DNA from 4 places in the Synechococcus sp. BDU 130192 genome. Region 2 is predicted to be linked to each of the others. Evidence: predicted binding sites of a transcription regulator. Region 2 holds the regulator's gene; each other region holds the start of a gene.

Region 1 (4,243 bases), 140 kb from region 2:
CAGGTGATGCAAGAACTGGCAGAGGTTGAAAAATTAACGGGACGTGGCCAAAAGGAATTGGCAACAGTTTAAGGCCCCTGTGATGGCTGGTTAATGTCAGTACCCTAACGTGATATCCCTGCTACTTGGAGTGGGGATTTTTTATTTACAAGTCAAGGTTGCCGCAAAAATCTTGGCCGTTGTAGCTTAAAGGAAGGCACCGGAAGGAATTTAAGGTGATGGAAAAAATGGCACAGCAAGCGGACGTTTTAATTTTAGGAGGCGGGATCATTGGTTTGGCGATCGCCGTCGAATTGCAACAACAGGGTTGTGCCGTGACAATCCTGAATCGAAACTTTACCGAGGCTGCCTGCCATGCCGCTGCCGGAATGCTCGCCCCGGAGGCCGAAGGGTTAACAGGAACGATGCTCGAATTGGGGCGGCGATCGCGCAATATGTACGCCGACTGGTGCCGCAAAATTGAACAACTCAGTGGCGTCGATGTGGGTTACTTGCCCTGTGGTATCTTTGCTCCCAAATCCGTTGCGCCGAACCAAACCGTGACCGATAGTGCTTCTGTTTGGCTAGGCCGCGCCCAACTGGCCCACCATGAACCGGGTTTTGGTGATGGAGTGGTAGGAGCCTGGTGGCACTCCGAAGATGGCCAAGTAGACAACCGCCGTTTGAGCCAAGCCCTACTCCAAGCAGCGCGGGGTCTGGGGGTGGTGATTAAAGAAGGCGTCACTGTGTTGGGTCTCCAACAAATCCAAGGGCAAGTGCAAGCGGTGCAGACCGATCAAGGGCTATTCCAAGCGGGCCATTATGTCTTAGCCGCAGGTTCCTGGTCGAGTCAGATTACGCCCCTGCCCGTTTATCCGATTAAAGGGGAAATGATGTCCCTGAGGATGCCGAATCCTGAGGCCCTCCGGCGGGTGATTTTTGGTGATAATCTGTACCTCGTGCCGCGCACCAATGGCACCCTAATCATTGGGGCCACCGCAGAAACTGTACAGTGGCAACCCAACAATACCCCCCAAGGGATCCAAACCCTGCTGAATAAAGCGATTCAACTGTTGCCGAAACTCAAAGATTGGGAAATCACGGAACTCTGGTGGGGTTTTCGGCCCGCAACCCCCGATGAAAAACCGATTCTGGGGGCATCCCCTTGTGAAAATCTTACCTATGCCACGGGTCATTATCGCAATGGCATTTTATTGGCTCCCATCACGGCGAAACTCATTGGCGATCGCCTAATCCGCAACCAAGCAGATCCCCTCCTCCAACATTTTTCTTACCAACGCTTTTTAGATAACCCAACCCATCAACCCATGCAAAACGGTCACAACAGTCAGAATGGTCAAAACGGTTCAATGCCGAGCTTTTTTATCAGCCCCAAAACCACAACTGCAACGCCAAACCCCACGGAAACCCCTGATCAGCTGGTCATTGCCGGTCGTCGCTTTACCTCGCGTTTGATGACAGGAACGGGGAAATATCCCTCAATTGCCGCAATGCAAGCAAGCGTTGAAGCCAGCGGTTGCGAAATTGTCACGGTGGCAGTGCGTCGCGTTCAAACCAAAGCCCCAGGCCACGAAGGACTTGCCGAAGCCCTCGACTGGCAAAAAATTTGGATGTTGCCTAATACGGCGGGCTGTAAAACTGCCGAGGAAGCGATCCGGGTAGCTCGTTTAGGTCGGGAAATGGCCCGTCTGTTAGGCCAAGAAGATAATAATTTTGTCAAATTAGAAGTGATCCCCGATGCTCGCTACCTGCTACCGGATCCCATCGGTACCCTCGAAGCTGCAGCACAATTGGTCAAAGAAGGGTTTGCGGTGCTGCCCTATATCAATGCCGATCCTCTGTTGGCGAAACGCCTAGAGGAAGTGGGTTGTGCCACGGTGATGCCCCTCGGTTCTCCCATTGGGTCGGGCCAGGGGATTCAAAATGAAGCCAACATCAAAATTATTATTGAACAGAGCAAGGTTCCCGTGGTGATTGATGCGGGGATTGGCTCCCCTAGTGAGGCGGCCTACGGGATGGAATTGGGAGCCGATGCGCTATTGATCAATTCGGCGATCGCCCTCGCTAAAGATCCCGTACAAATGGGTCGAGCCATGGGGTTAGCCACCACTGCCGGCCGCCTCGCTCACCTGGCCGGGCGCATTCCGGTTCAACATATTGCCAGTGCCAGTTCTCCCCAAACTGGACTGGTTAGCACCTAAGTTCCTTCTGTCAATTGAATGCGGCGATCGCATCATCAATATTCTGATTTCGCAAAAGCGAGCCAGGCCCGTAGTTAACACTACAAAATCTCCCTGACTGAATGTTTACCTTGGTCAAATCACCCTGGATATCCAGCCGACGCCCATAGCAACATCAGTATTGAAATCAGGATTAACTCCATGACTGACGCCGCCACAATCCAAAAAATCAAACTCACAAAAATCGAACAAGCCAAACAAGCCAAACCCGGCTTAGCGATTAAAGATGAGTTGGCAACCCTGGCCCAGGCTGGCTGGGAAGCCATGGATCAAGATGACTTAATCATTCGTCTTAAATTTCTGGGACTTTTTCACCGACCGGTGACCCCAGGCAAATTTATGCTGCGTCTGCGGACTCCCCACGGCATCCTCAACAGTGCCCAAGTGCGCGCCCTAGCAGAAATTGTGCAACGCTACGGCGAAGACGGGAGTGCCGACATTACAACCCGCCAAAACATCCAATTACGCGGCATTCGACTGGAAGACACCCCAGAGATTTTGACGAAATTAAAGCAAGTGGGCCTCACCACGGTACAGTCTGGCCACGATAACGTGCGCAACATTACAGGGTCTCCCGTCGCCGGTATCGACCCCGAAGAATATTTTGATACCCGAGAACTCGCGGCCCAACTCCAAAATATGATCACCAATTACGGTGAAGGCAGCCTCGAATTTAGTGACCTCCCCCGGAAGTTTAATATCTGCCTAGAAGGAGCGCCGGATAATTCTTCCCACGTAGAAATCAATGACATTGGCTTTGTCCCGGCCTTTAAGGATGGGCAATTTGGTTTCAATGTTCTTGTCGGCGGATATTTTTCTGCCCAGCGACAAGCCGAAGGGATTTCGATTAATGTTTGGGTTCCCCCCAATGAGGCTGTCCTTGCGGTCAGTCGTGGCATTTTAGCGCTATATACCCGCCACAGTGCCGAGGAGGGTCTCCGGGGAAATCGGGCCAAAGCGCGGGTATTGTGGCTGGTTGAAGCGTGGGGTGTCGATGCTTTCCGGGCGAGATTAGAAGCAGAAATTGGCCAATCCCTAGAACCGGCAGCCCCAGAACACGCTTTAACCATGGATAAGCGAGATCACATCGGTGTCTATGCCCAAAAACAAGCAGGTTATCACTACGTGGGCTTGCATGTCCCCGCCGGACGCTTGACCGCAGAGGACATGTTCGAGGTAGCACGCCTCGCAGAAACCTATGGCAATGGCGAAATTCGGGCCACAGTAGAAGAGAATTTCATTATTCCCTACGTCAAAAGCGAAAACGTTGAGGCGCTACTCCAGGAACCGTTACTAGAAAAATTCTCGGTGAATCCTTCGACCCTAGTACGTTCCTTTGTGTCTTGCACGGGAAATCGCTACTGCAATTTTGCCCTTGTGGAGACGAAAGAACAGGGGTTAGCCCTGGCCCGCGAATTGGATGCCGAATTAGATATTCCCCAACGGGTACGAATGCACTGGACTGGCTGCCCAAATTCCTGTGGTCAAGCTCAGGTGGGTGATATCGGCTTTATCGGCTCTAAAGCGAAAGTTGATGGTGCAATTGTCGAAGCGGTCAATGTGCTCACTGGGGGAACGGTCGGTAACCATGCAAGCCTCGGTGCGCCGGTAGCTCAGAAAGTGCCCTGTGGGGAAACCCTCAAGGCAACTGTGAAGCATATTTTAATCGAACAGTTTGGAGCAACGCCGAAGTCGGAGTAGGCTGAAGTTCTTTTAATTTTGCTTTAATCTTAAAAACTTACAAACTATCCCACAGAATCCGTCAGTGACTCTGTGGGATTTTTGCTGGATGGAATTTGTTGGGACGAGGAGACTAAATTTTTTCGCTGACCCAGATTCGATAGAGCTTACCATTCGCATCTGTTAACCAGTGAGCTACAAGGCGGGTCGGCACATTTCGATCTGTTTTGAGGGGAAAAGGGATCGAAGTTTGGGGGGTGGTTGGATTAGCAACATGATGCATTGTTCAAATCTCCTGGACACGCCAATAGGTAATGAAAGGA
Region 2 (4,243 bases):
TCCTTGGGTACTGAGTTCAAAACGGCAGTCCGGATTGTTTTGGCACAACTCAAAAAATTGTTCGCCACTGAGCCTGCATGTATCGGGAAGACTGAGGGTGAAATTCATTACGCTAGACCCCATCGCCAGAAAATTGTGTCTGCATCCAGCTTAGCTTGTCTGTTTCAGAAAAAGGCGATCGCCTATTCTGCTATTTCTTTCAACTCGGCAAAGCGTAATTTTGCGGATCGTGCCCGGGGATTTTGGTTAATTTCCGTTTCACTGGCAACCATTGGCTTTTTTGTTAGAACCCGCCAAATGTCCCGCTGCCGAAAGGCATTTTTGACGAGACGATCTTCTAAACTATGGAAACTAATAATCCCTAATCGGCCTTGGGGCTTAAGCCATTGGGGGGCATTGACTAATAGATATTGCAGCGCATCGAGTTCACCATTGACAGCAATACGTAATGCTTGAAAGACCCTTGTTGCCGGATGAATTTTCGCTTTTCTCGCCTTGGGATGATAGGTATAAAACACAATTTCTTCTAGTTCTTTAGTTGTCTGAATTGGGCGTTTCATGACTATTTTTTTCGCAATTTGTCGTGACAATCGTTCATCACCGTACTCATAGAATAAATTCGCCAACGCCTTTTCCTCATAGGTGTTGACAATATCCGCTGCCGTTAATGTCTGTTGCTGATCCATGCGCATATCCAAGGGGGCATCAAAACGAAAACTAAAGCCGCGATCGCCTTGATCAAATTGCACCGAACTCACCCCAAGATCGGCAATAATTCCATCAAATTTTTCTCCTTGGGGATTATACTCGCCAAAATTTGACCGCACCGCCCGGAAGCGATCGCCAAATTCTTTTAATCGTTCCGACGCCGCGGCGATCGCCTGGCTATCTCGGTCTACCCCCGTCACCCGCACATCGAGATATTGCTGCAAAATCAATTCTGTATGGCCACCTCCCCCCAGAGTTACATCGAGGTAATGCCCCCCTGGTTTTACTCCCAAGCCCGCCACCAACTCTTCTCGCAACACCGAAATATGCTTAAACTCTGCCGCCATGAATCCATCCAATAAAAAACAAAATCCCCCTATCACTGAGGGGGAACCCAAGGGCGATCGCCACTAAACCAGGACATTACATCCCCATAATTTCGTAGCCAGAATCCACATAGAGCACTTGACCCGTGACCCCACTCGAAAGATCACTACAGAGGAACGCCGCCGCATTACCCACTTCCTTTTGGGTTACAGTCCGACGCAAAGGAGCCGTTGCTTCCACATGGTGAATCATATCGAGAATGCCACCCACCGCCGAGGACGCCAAAGTCCGGATCGGGCCAGCCGAAATGGCATTCACACGAATATTACTGGGGCCAAGATCCGCCGCCAAGTAACGCACACTCATTTCAAGGGCCGATTTTGCCACACCCATCACATTGTAATTAGGGATGACTTTCACCCCACCCAAATAAGTCAGGGTTACAATGGCGCCCCCTTCGGTCATCACGGTTTTCGCCCCCCGGGCCAGACGCGTTAAAGAATAGGCACTAATGTCAAGGGCCGTATTGAACCCATCCCGTGAAGTATCACTAAAATCACCCGTCAAATCTTCGCGGTTCGCAAAGGCAAGGCAATGGATCAAAATATCTAACTTGCCCCACTCTTTTTTGACAGACTCAAACACTTGATCCACCTGGGCATCATCCTGCACATTACAGGGGAGAAAAAGGGAAGGGTTGAGGGGCGCCACAAGCTCACCTACTTTTTTCTCGAACCGTCCCTTATCATCGGGGAGATAGGTAACCCCAATATTTGCCCCGGCGGCATGTAATTGTTGGGCGATCCCCCAGGCAATGGACTTATTATTTGCAATCCCAGTGACTAGGGCATTTTTTCCGGTTAAATCAAGCATATGGGTTCTCAAAAAGTATAAAAAATTAAAGCCAAGAAGCCAGCGTATATTATCTTCGCGCTCTGGTGACTTCGATGCAAACGGCTACTTTAGGGCAAATCAGGGAAAATTCTGCAAAATGCCTGGGAACTAACCCAGAAATCCATAATTATTTTGAAGCAAAAAGTACAAAATACTATACCAGAGTAAGATTTAGTTTAAGGGGAATGCTCATGGTCTCTGCACACTGAGCGCTGATATTTCACCCATCACGGTGGGGAACTGTTGCCCAACAGAATCTATGATGTACAACCCTGATTTCAACCAACCTCCTTTCTCTTCTGCCAATCCAGTGCCTGAACTACCTGCGACTCAAATTACAGACCTTGCGACAGCGTTTCGTCAGTTTCACAGTGGCCCCTTCCCACCTGTTGTGGAGAACTATGACCGGGGCAAGACGATCTTTTTTCCGGGGGACCCAGCGGAACGGGTTTATTTTCTTCTGAAAGGAGCTGTCCGGCTGTCTCGGGTCTATGAAGCGGGGGAAGAAATTACGGTGGCCCTGCTCCGGGAGAATAGTGTCTTTGGGGTTTTATCGCTACTCACGGGACAAAAGTCGGATCGCTTTTACCATGCGGTGGCTTTTACCCCTGTGGAACTGTTATCGGCTCCCATTGAGCAGGTGCAAAAGGCGCTTAATGAGCACCCAGAATTAGCGATGTTAATGCTAAAAGGGCTGTCGTCACGGATTTTACAAACGGAGATGATGATTGAAACCTTGGCCCACCGGGATATGGGCTCACGTCTGGTGAGTTTCTTGTTAATTCTCTGTCGAGATTTTGGGGTGCCGACCGATGAGGGGATTCGCATTGATCTCAAACTGTCCCACCAGGCGATCGCCGAAGCAATTGGTTCGACACGGGTGACAGTAACGCGCCTCCTGGGAGAACTCCGGGAACAGGACATGATTTCGATTTATAAGAAAAAAATTACCGTCCATGACCCCGTAAACCTGAGTCAACAGTTCGCTTAACGCTAAAGTAGAGAAGTCATACTTGTGTGTTTGGATGTCACCTTTTTGTTAAATGACCAGTGCTTTTGTACTAATCTTTTCAGTTTTAATCTTGGGGGGCATCCTGGCGGCACTGGGCGATCGCCTTGGTAGTAAGGTTGGCAAAGCGCGGCTTACATTATTTAATCTGCGGCCAAAACAGACGGCGGTGGTCGTCACGGTCATGACGGGAACAGTGATCGCCGCCAGCACCTTGGGGTTATTGTTTGGCTTGAGCAAGTCCTTGCGCCAGGGGGTTTTTCAGTTGGATGAAATCCTCGCCCAGCGGCGGCAAGAGTTGATGGATGTGACGGCAGAAAAGGAAAAGATTGAAGAAGAGTTGCAGGCCGCGAGGGACGATCGCCTAGAAGCAGAACAAGATTTACAAGAAATTGAAGCAAAATTTGAAACGGCCCAAACTCAACTGGCGGGTTTTCGGGAACAAGCCAGCGAACTTCAGGCTGATATTAATGCGCTCACCACAGAGCAAACGACCCTGCGGCAACAGCGCGATCGCCTCCAGGCCCAAAGTGAAACCCTCCGCGCCCAGCTCAGCCAACAAAACACCATTATTGAAGAACGCTCCCAGCAGATCGAAGCCCTAGAAGCCCAACAGAGTGAGCTCCAAGCCGAGATCAACCAGCGCGATGGTCGCATTGCCCAACTCGACCAGGCGATCGCCCAAAAGGATCAAGTGCTCACGGGTCTAGAAAATCAGATTGGCTCCCTAGAACAGCAAATTGATATCCTCGAAGCCAACTACATCAATTTCCGGAGTGGGAATGTCGCCCTTACGACAGGGCAAGTTTTAGCCTTTGGGGTGGTGCGGATTATTGATCCCAAAGCAGCCAGCCAAGCCGTTGATCAGCTGCTCCGGGAAGCGAATCGCAACGCGATCATTGCCACCGGAGGCGTTAATCCTGACTTTGAGGCGCGGGTGGTGCAAATTACCAATGCCCAAGTGCAACAACTTCTAGGGCAAATTGCCGATGGTCGGGACTACGTGGTGCGCCTCCTGGCAGCGGGGAACTACCTCCAAGGGGAAGGTTCCGTCCAAGTGTTTGCGGATGTGACTTTAAATGAGCAGGTTTTTCGCGCCGGGGAAGTGATTGCCACTTTGTCCCTAGAGGAGCTGAGTGTACAAAATCCTAGTGCCGCCCGGCGTCCAGTGGATTTTCTGTTGGGGGCAGCGCAATTTAGAGCGCGGCGAGCCGGTGTCCTCGGAGATATTCAAGTTAAAGATGGCAATGTTGGTCACATTATCAATTTTGTCGAAGCCCTCAATAATGCACCAGAACCCGTGAC
Region 3 (4,243 bases), on a different contig from region 2:
TTAGTGCTTTAGAAACGCAAGATACGGGATCATCAATATCTGTATCAACGAGAATTCCCCGTGGACACATTTTTATCGCCTCACTTGCACCACCGCTGTTACCACCGATAACAATATTGTTGAAGTATGCAGCCTCAATAAAACTAATTCCAAATCCCTCGAAATCAGTGCCTTTCACTGAAGAGTTAGGCATAATAAATATATCGCTTTTTTGAAGTAAAAATTTTTTTTGACCTTCAGTTACACTTCCAAGAAATAGAATTTTTCCACCAGATTTTTGCGCTAACTGTTCAAGGTCTTCTTTTTCAGGGCCTTCTCCAGCAATAACATAATAAATATTTTTAAATTCCGCATTTAAAATCAATTTCAAAAATGCCTGAATTGAAAAGTTTATTCCTTTACGTTTTACAAGTCGACAAACTGAAGAGATAATATAAGCATCTTTGGGTAGCTCATCTAAGCTCTCTATCGGCCGGGGCTCTAATTGATCCAAATAATCAAACCTGCCTCCTGGATACCAAATATTTCGAGAATTCACTGCTGAAACGTTTGAATATTTTTCAAATAAGTTTGCAGTTGCAAGTGAATTGAATATTAAACGTTGAGAGTTGCTAACCAAAAAATCTAATAAGTCACTATTTTTACAAGAGATCCTCAAAATATCTTTACCGTGTAATAACACAATAAATTTGACTTTAAATTTATGACATATCTTAATAAGAGGGATTGCATATAAATCATCAATATAGGTGAAGAAAAAAGTGCTTTCTCGATTATTCAAAATGAGAAAGATACATTTTAAGTAAAAAAACTTGTACTGTAAAGATTGGATTTTATTGTGTAAATGCTTAATAGGTAATTGAGTCGGAATCCAATTTATTTTGTAAGGTGCAATAATTGGAAGTTCATTATCTTCAACTTGAACAACAGGAGTGATTACAGAATTTAGAATTCTTTGCTTGTTCAAAGTGTTTGCAATCTGGAGCGAAAACTCAGCAACTCCACCTGTCATGGGCTTAAAGTCTGCTGTCACTAGAAACCATTTTTTATACATTATCTCTAAAGAGGTAGTGAATGTCGTCAGGCAATTCCCAATATTGAGCAGCTTGTTGCCAGTTCTCATTTGAATTCATAAATGCTGGTGAAGGCAACCTGATTGACGGTAGTTTCTTAAAGTCAAAACATAATCCGGTTTTAGAGCCGATCAATCCAAGTGTATTTATTGGATCAATACAAAAATCTTCAAAGTGGACTGATATAAATCTCTTTCCAAATACTTTCCTTCCAGTACTTTCTACTTCCTGAAATACCAATGCCCAAAACTTCATTAGCCGATAGACAGCAGGGGCTCTATAAAAATACTCTGTTAATTGTGCATCTTTCAAAATAAAAGAGTGAAACGGACTCAGGAGTTCTCGACCTAAAATATCTTCCATATTCCATCGATTGAAGTCAATTTTTCGAGTCCAGAAGGTTTTCTTCCTTTTTAAGTTTAATAAGAGGTATTTTTTTTCTTCAGATGGAAGCAGATGAGATGTAATCCAGCTTGCAGGAGCACGATGAAGATGTATCAGAAAAGTATCCGAATCAGTAATATCTCCAAGGGCTGATATTTTATTCCAGCATCTCGTTGAATCAATGACTACATCTTCATTAAGAGAAAGCAACTTAGTCAAGTATGCATTCTGTTCGGCAGTAAATCCTTTTTTTAGCTCTTCCTGAGGGTAAATTGGATCAAATAATTGCCAAAATAGTTCGCCTTCAGTCTTGAGTAAATCTATAAACTCTTTGAGATTTCCCTTTGAATGCTCTTGTGGGATCTGAAATATCTTTGGATTAAAAGGCTCATCAAAACATCTTGCATTTGTTGCTTCGCGAAAACATTGCCAAAAGATTGTCGAGCCAGATCTTCTAAGTGCCAGAATAATTATTTTCATGATCTATGATGTTTTATGCATTCAGTGAGTAAATTACTGTTGCTTAGCAAGACAATAAAAGCTTATGTCTTGACGACACAATTGTCTGATCTCTTGATTTCTTTGTTCCGTAAAAAAACTATTAATTAAAAAATTTTGTTCTTGTAGCATTTTGTCAGCAGTTTTATTTTTGACTACTTCAATGTCTAATGCTCTGTTAGTCTTGTTATTAAATTTTTGTGCGAATAGATCTAAACGATCTAGAGTACCTATTATTTTGAAGTACTTTAAGTTTGTTACAGCGCGTTCCAAAGAATCTGAAGTGCCGATTCCATCAGGGCTTTTGTCATCTAAATATGACACCAGGATATTTGCATGAAATTGAGCAAGATCAGAGTAAAAATAATCATCCCATAACACTTTAATTTCATCATGAGTTACAGATTTTTTCTTGTTTAAAACTCGTGTTGCTAAATAATATTTAAACTGAGAAATAAATCTTTCGACAGGCTCTCTCAAAATTGTCATAAACATGTAATTTCCTTGATCTAACAAGCATTGCTTGATGACCGGAAAATGACCATATATGTACGGCTCTTGTTTTTCGAATCGCTCAAAAAATAACGCCCTTCTCATATTGAATAAAAGTTCAATTTCTGCGGTGGTAGTATGATTTTTTGAAAGCTTTTGAGCTAAGTATCTGGTCATAATAGGATCGACATAGCCATTATGATTGGCACAAATAGCCCTGGATATTGCCGAAGAAATTGAAGTCCCACCGCATTTTGGTATATGTAAGAATACTGTCTTTTGATAAGAAAAACGTTTTTCTAGATATTTGTTAATCTTTTCCGACGCAGATAATGTTTTTAGAAAAATACTTCTCATTAAAACCAACAATAAAAAATTAAAGTAATACAGTATTCAAGAATACTACTAACAATACAAGATAGGTGGTTGTTCTGGCGAGAATCATCTAATCTATCTTCAAGATTTTAATGGCACTTAAAGTTTAATAACATTTGAAGTTAGAACTGTAAATCTAACCGAGCCTTTTAAGTCTTAATTAACCATTTATCACGAAATTTTCACCCAGTGTAATAAGCTATTAGAGGAGAAGCTTGTAGCCAAAGTAGTTCATCAATTTTTTGTCTATTGATTGATTAATAAGCATGACTGCTTCTTGTGACAATTCCTTACGCCATTTTTCAGACAAGTAGTAATTCCTGTAATAAAGGAAATTTTTAGTTCTATCTTTGGTGGATTGATCATAGTTGGTGAATACCTTTGACTTTTTTTCAATGAAAAATTTTTGGCTGATCTTGTCTATGATCGCCTCTGGATTTTCGAAAATTGCTTCAGTTGTTATATGAATTGTTTTTTTACTATCCAGACGAAGATATGATCTATTTTTGATATTCCACAATTCTATCGGATTACGAAGAATAACATCAACATTATCTCTATTGAGAGTTTTCCATTGTTGTTGAAGAAAATCTTCAAAAGTCAGCTTTTCATTATGAATATGTGAATTATAAGGTCTTTTATATAAAGATAACAACCAAGAATAAGGGTTTTTGGTAATTGTTAAGAAGATCAAATTGGAATTATATAATTTATACCTTCGTAATTCTTGTTCCGATTTTACTCGTGTATGCTTCCATCCTAAGTTAGATCTATATGCAAAATAAAAATAAAGGTCACGGACAAATTATCTTCCAGGCAATTTATTTTGTAAGCTCATAACCATTGGTGGCACAACTCCTGGAATTTCTTTGATATCGAGATTTAGTTTAATTAGTTTACTCATATAACGAGTATTTGTATTTCTCTCGCCATAAATTTTTATAGACTTTGTATCTTGTATCATTTTCTTGAAATTTATCAGTTCTCTAATTAATATTCACAATATCAAGCAACAGTAATGCTACTCTGTAATTCCCAACATCTTGCATAACGTCCATCTTGTCTTAGCAAAGACAAATGCCTACCTCGTTCTACGATTTGTCCTCGATCTAACACCAAAATCTCATCTGCGCCCGTAATCGTCGAAAGTCGATGCGCCACCACAATCACCGTGCGATCTTTCTTGAATTGATCCAATGCTTGTTGAATCAACCGCTCCGACTCACTATCTAGTGCACTTGTTGCTTCATCCAACACCAAAATCTCAGGCCGCTTAATCAACGCCCTCGCCAGAGCCAACCGCTGCCGCTGTCCTCCCGACAATCGATAGCCCCGCTCACCCACAACCGTTTCATATCCATCTGGCAGCGCCATAATGAACTCGTGGGCTTGAGCCGCCTGCGCTGCCTCCATTACTTCAT
Region 4 (4,243 bases), on a different contig from region 2:
CAATGACCCCGAAGGCGATCGCCCAGTTCACACTGCGGACAAACTGCTGCAAAATTAGGCTGACTCCCCAGGTGGCCAAGAGGGTTTCTAGGGGACGGCCATAGAGATAGCGGATTACGCCCCGCTCTAGGCCAAAGCCCACTGCGGCGGCGACAAAAAAAGCCAGGGGAATCGCAAAGATAATGTAGAGATTAAAAAAAGGTTCCCCGAACCCCCGGAATACATTTTGGACCACAAAGGTTGTGTAGGCGCCCAGCATCATTAATTCGCCATGGGCCAGGTTGATCACCCCCATCAAACCAAAGGCGATCGCCAAACCCAAGGCCGAAACCAAAAGCACAGAGCCAATGCTGACTCCGTTAAAAATACCGATTAGAAGTTCTGTCACAGGGCAAACCCACCACAATACGCGCAATAAAACCGCGAGAAAGCCGGATTCTGTAGGGCGGAATCCCAGCTTTCCCGGAAAACATCTGGGCGTTAAACCCTAGATTGCATATTTTTCACCCTTTGTGGGGTCGCTCCAGTCACAGGCAAATCCTTTGGTGGATTCAACATACTGGTTCCAGGCTTGGGGGGCGATGGGGCCGTCGGTTTCCCAGACGATGTCAAACATCCCGTCTTCCCGTACTTGGCCGATGCGCACGGTCTTTGAGAGGTGGTGGTTAACATTCATCGTCACCGGGCCTTCGGGAGCCGCAAATTCTTGACCAATGGCGGCACTCCGCACGGCTTCGAGGTCATAGGCATCGGTCGCCCCATTGGCGATCGCCGCTTCTACCGCCTGCTTCCAGATATAGACCATGATGTAGGCCGCTTCCATGGGGTCATTGGTCACCCGGTCTTCACCGTATTCCGCCTTAAAGTCTGCCACCCACTTTTCATTTTCGGGAGTTTCTACGGTTTGGAAGTAGTTCCAAGACGCATAGTGACCCGTGAGATATTCAGGGCCAATTTGACGGACTTCTTCTTCGGCGATCGACACCGACATGACCGGATATTGCTCCGGGGTGAGGCCCGCATCACGAATTTGTTTGAAGAACGCAACGTTACTGTCACCGTTCAAGCTATTGAAAATCACGCCGCCATTGGGAAGCGCTGCTTTGATTTTGGTGATAATCGGCGTCACTTCAGTGTTACCGAGGGGGAGATAGTCTTCGCCGACCGTGGTGCCACCTTTGGCTTCTAACTGGGCTTTGATAATGGTGTTCGCGGTTCTGGGGAATACATAGTCAGAACCCACGAGGAAAAATTCTGTGCCCTTATTTTCGAGGAGCCAATCCACAGCGGGCTCGATTTGTTGGTTCGGGGCGGCCCCAGTGTAGAAAATGTTTTTGGAGCATTCCTGGCCTTCGTACTGGACAGGGTAGAACAGCATGTGGTCTTTTGCTTCAAAGACATCTTTAACTGCTTTTCGGCTGGCGGAAGTCCAGCAGCCAAAGACGACGGCGACACCATCTTGGTCAATGAGTTTTTCGGCCTTTTCTTTGAAGACATCCCAGTCGGAGGCACCATCTTCGACAATGGCTTCAATTTGTTTGCCATCGATGCCACCGGCGGCATTAATTTCTTTGATGGCGAGTTGTTCAGCTTCGACCACGGTGGTTTCACTAATGGCCATGGTGCCACTGAGGGAGTGGAGAATGCCAACTTTGATCGTGTCACCACTGGGGGTTGAGGTTGTGCTGCCACTATCGGGGGTATCAGGGGTTTCTGTGGGTTGGCCGCAGGCTTTGAGGAGAATACTGGAACCGAGGGCGGCGGAACTGTAGAGAATAAATTTACGTCTTCCGAGATTACTCATGGTTAATGCGATTTTCTCAAGGGGCTTTGGGATAGTGTGTGGGAGGAAAGAAGCTTAAAAGTTTAAGTCGTGTTTAAGCTTTGCAGTGTAAAAGTCCCGCCCCTAAAAAAATGTGACACTTGATACAAAGTGCCGATGCGCTTGATTCAAGGGTTTGTTAATGGAGAAGAATTAATTTAACTTTACATTAAAGAAAATGGACTGCTTGTCCCTGCTCGGTCAGCGGATAGCCCTGAAGAGGCGATCGCCTAACTGGAGAATGTCATCCCGCCGGGGAATTTGCGCCAGCCAATCAGGGGGAATATTGTCGAGGCCGTAGTAAAGTCCGGCTAAACCGCCGGCGATCGCCGCTGTGGTATCGGTGTCATCCCCCAAATTCACCGCCGCGAGCACCGTATCCTGATAGTTATCATGGTTTAAACAACACCAGAGGGCGGCTTCGAGGGCATAGACGACATAACCGCTCGATTGAAGCTCATGGATGGGCAATGTTGCTAAATTTCCGTCAAAAATACGCTGGTAGTGGCTGAGTTCCGGCTTGTAGATGGAATCGCGGTAAAACTCTTCGGCCCGCTGTACTCCCTGTTGGTAGGCAGTTTCAATTCTTTTCCCCTGCAACAGTTCCAGGGCAATGGAAATATACACACCACAGGCAATGAGGGACCGGGGATGACGGTGGGTCAGGTAGGAAATGTTGTGCACGAGATCCAAGAGATCGGCATAGGGCAGTCGCTCACCACAAAAGGCAAGGGGCAAAATACGCATTAAGGAGCCATTGCCATTACTCCGCTCCCCGATTCCACCTGCTTCCAGGGGATTGATGCCCGCTAAAATTTGATGAATTGCGGCGGCAGTCGTGTTGCCCACATCAAAGGTTTCGCCGTGGGGTGTCCAGTAAGCTTCCTTAAGCCAAAGACCCATCTTACGGCCCAGATGTTCGGGGAGTTCTTCGCCTAGACCCACTTCGGCGATCGCCTCGGCCAGACAAAAAGTGAGGGAACTATCATCCGACCAGGTGCCAGGGGGTTGATTGTAGGTGCCATAGCCCCGCATCCTTGTCACAGGATCCCGCTGTCGGGTGCGGCGCTCAGAAAATTCCACAGGCACGCCCAGGGCATCCCCCACACAAAGCCCCAATAATCCCCCGTGAATCTGCGCTTGCGTAACCATCAATGATTACCCCCCTAAGTGATCAAATTGCTCAAACATATTGTGGATCAACTGTTGGGTTTTCGCTTCCAGTTTTTGCCAATCTACGGCCCCGGACGTCTCGAACAGGGTTTCATCGATTTCCACGGTGCAGCCATTTTCCACGAGGGCTGCGGTGGGATAGGCAACAAAACAGATCTGGTAACAGAGATCCCAGATATTAACCGTCGTTTCGATGTGGTCTTTCTTGAGGCGCAAAACATAGCCAGGGTAGGGGTCTTGGATGTCTTCGTACTCCCCAGCCCAGGGGGAATCTTCTAACTGGGCACGGAAGTTATCGACGACCCGAATAAAGGCCGGTTGGAGCAGCATTTCGGCCTGATTCCAAGCTTTACGGGTTTTAAATTTTGGCTGCATAAGTCAGAAATTCTCCCAAAAGATACAACGAACCACATAACACCCTAGTGTGGGGGGTGGCGATCGCCTGATCAAGGGCTTCAGATAAGGTTTCATGGGTTTGACAGGAGGCGAGGGCCGGACAAATCACCTGGGCCAACATTGCCAAACTCTGGGGATCGGCGCTGCTATGGCCCCCCACTGGTACGAGATGCAAGTGATCCCCGTCTCGCAGGAGGGCTTGAAGGACATTTTGGTGATCCTTGGTCGAGAGCATTCCCATGACCCAAGTGACGGGTTGGGGGAGGGTGTCTACATATTTGCGTAATTCCGCCGCCGCCACACCATTATGGGCACCATCAATGAGAGTTTTTTGCCCCTGCCATTGGTGCCATTCAATGCGTCCCGCCCAGCGAGTTTTCGCAAGGCCATCGCGCAATTGTTGATCGGAAATTTGCCAACCTTGTTTGCGCAACGCATAAATAGTTTCAATGGCGATCGCCGAATTATGAAGTTGAATATCCCCTAAAAGTGGCAAAAAATATTCAAATTCACCGTATTTCGCTATCCTCCCCCTCTGTCTTCCTTCTGAAGGGGGATAAATGGCTTGGGCGGATTGAATCCAGGTGGCTGGACAATTTAACTCACTGATTTTTTCACGAATCACTTGCGCCGCGATCTCCGGCACTTCCCCAATCACCGCCGGACAATCTTGTTTTAAAATGCCCGCTTTCTCCCCGGCAATTTTATCTAAGCTGTTACCTAAGCGCTGCCAGTGATCCATGCCGATGGAGGTAATGACAGAAACGAGGGGGCGATCGCAAACATTCGTCGAGTCCAAGCGTCCCCCCAACCCCACTTCAATCACGGCAATATCTACCTGTTCCTGGGCGA

Evidence for each region. Region 2 encodes NtcA, which controls nitrogen genes in cyanobacteria. Its sites were predicted from a motif close to GTANCNNNNGNTAC; they were not measured.
Region 1: a site for NtcA is predicted at 2,272-2,285, ahead of AACT35_RS09500 (ferredoxin--nitrite reductase). Genes of this name have one in related genera too.
Region 3: a site for NtcA is predicted at 2,837-2,850, ahead of AACT35_RS00190 (sulfotransferase family 2 domain-containing protein). Genes of this name have one in related genera too.
Region 4: a site for NtcA is predicted at 1,917-1,930, ahead of urtA (urea ABC transporter substrate-binding protein). Genes of this name have one in related genera too.

The regions. Positions count from the first base shown of each region.
Region 1 covers NZ_CAWNNO010000033.1:181,555-185,797, forward strand. The annotation lists gene aroF (3-deoxy-7-phosphoheptulonate synthase) at 1-72, shown strand, start outside; partial or broken gene thiO (glycine oxidase ThiO) at 228-1,226, shown strand; gene AACT35_RS09495 (thiazole synthase) at 1,350-2,201, shown strand; gene AACT35_RS09500 (ferredoxin--nitrite reductase) at 2,382-3,941, shown strand.
Region 2 covers NZ_CAWNNO010000033.1:36,586-40,828, reverse strand. The annotation lists gene AACT35_RS08775 (Uma2 family endonuclease) at 1-123, opposite strand, end outside; gene rsmH (16S rRNA (cytosine(1402)-N(4))-methyltransferase RsmH) at 183-1,055, opposite strand; gene fabI (enoyl-ACP reductase FabI) at 1,132-1,908, opposite strand; gene ntcA (global nitrogen regulator NtcA) at 2,189-2,920, shown strand; gene AACT35_RS08755 (DUF3084 domain-containing protein) at 2,973-4,243, shown strand, end outside.
Region 3 covers NZ_CAWNNO010000001.1:33,253-37,495, forward strand. The annotation lists gene AACT35_RS00180 (glycosyltransferase family 4 protein) at 1-1,033, opposite strand, end outside; gene AACT35_RS00185 (hypothetical protein) at 1,047-1,937, opposite strand; gene AACT35_RS00190 (sulfotransferase family 2 domain-containing protein) at 1,971-2,804, opposite strand; gene AACT35_RS00195 (hypothetical protein) at 3,025-3,516, opposite strand; gene AACT35_RS00200 (ABC transporter ATP-binding protein) at 3,828-4,243, opposite strand, start outside.
Region 4 covers NZ_CAWNNO010000022.1:26,588-30,830, reverse strand. The annotation lists gene AACT35_RS06915 (ABC transporter permease) at 1-388, opposite strand, end outside; gene urtA (urea ABC transporter substrate-binding protein) at 488-1,804, opposite strand; gene AACT35_RS06905 (ADP-ribosylglycohydrolase family protein) at 2,024-2,974, opposite strand; gene AACT35_RS06900 (hypothetical protein) at 2,981-3,370, opposite strand; gene AACT35_RS06895 (bifunctional folylpolyglutamate synthase/dihydrofolate synthase) at 3,354-4,243, opposite strand, start outside.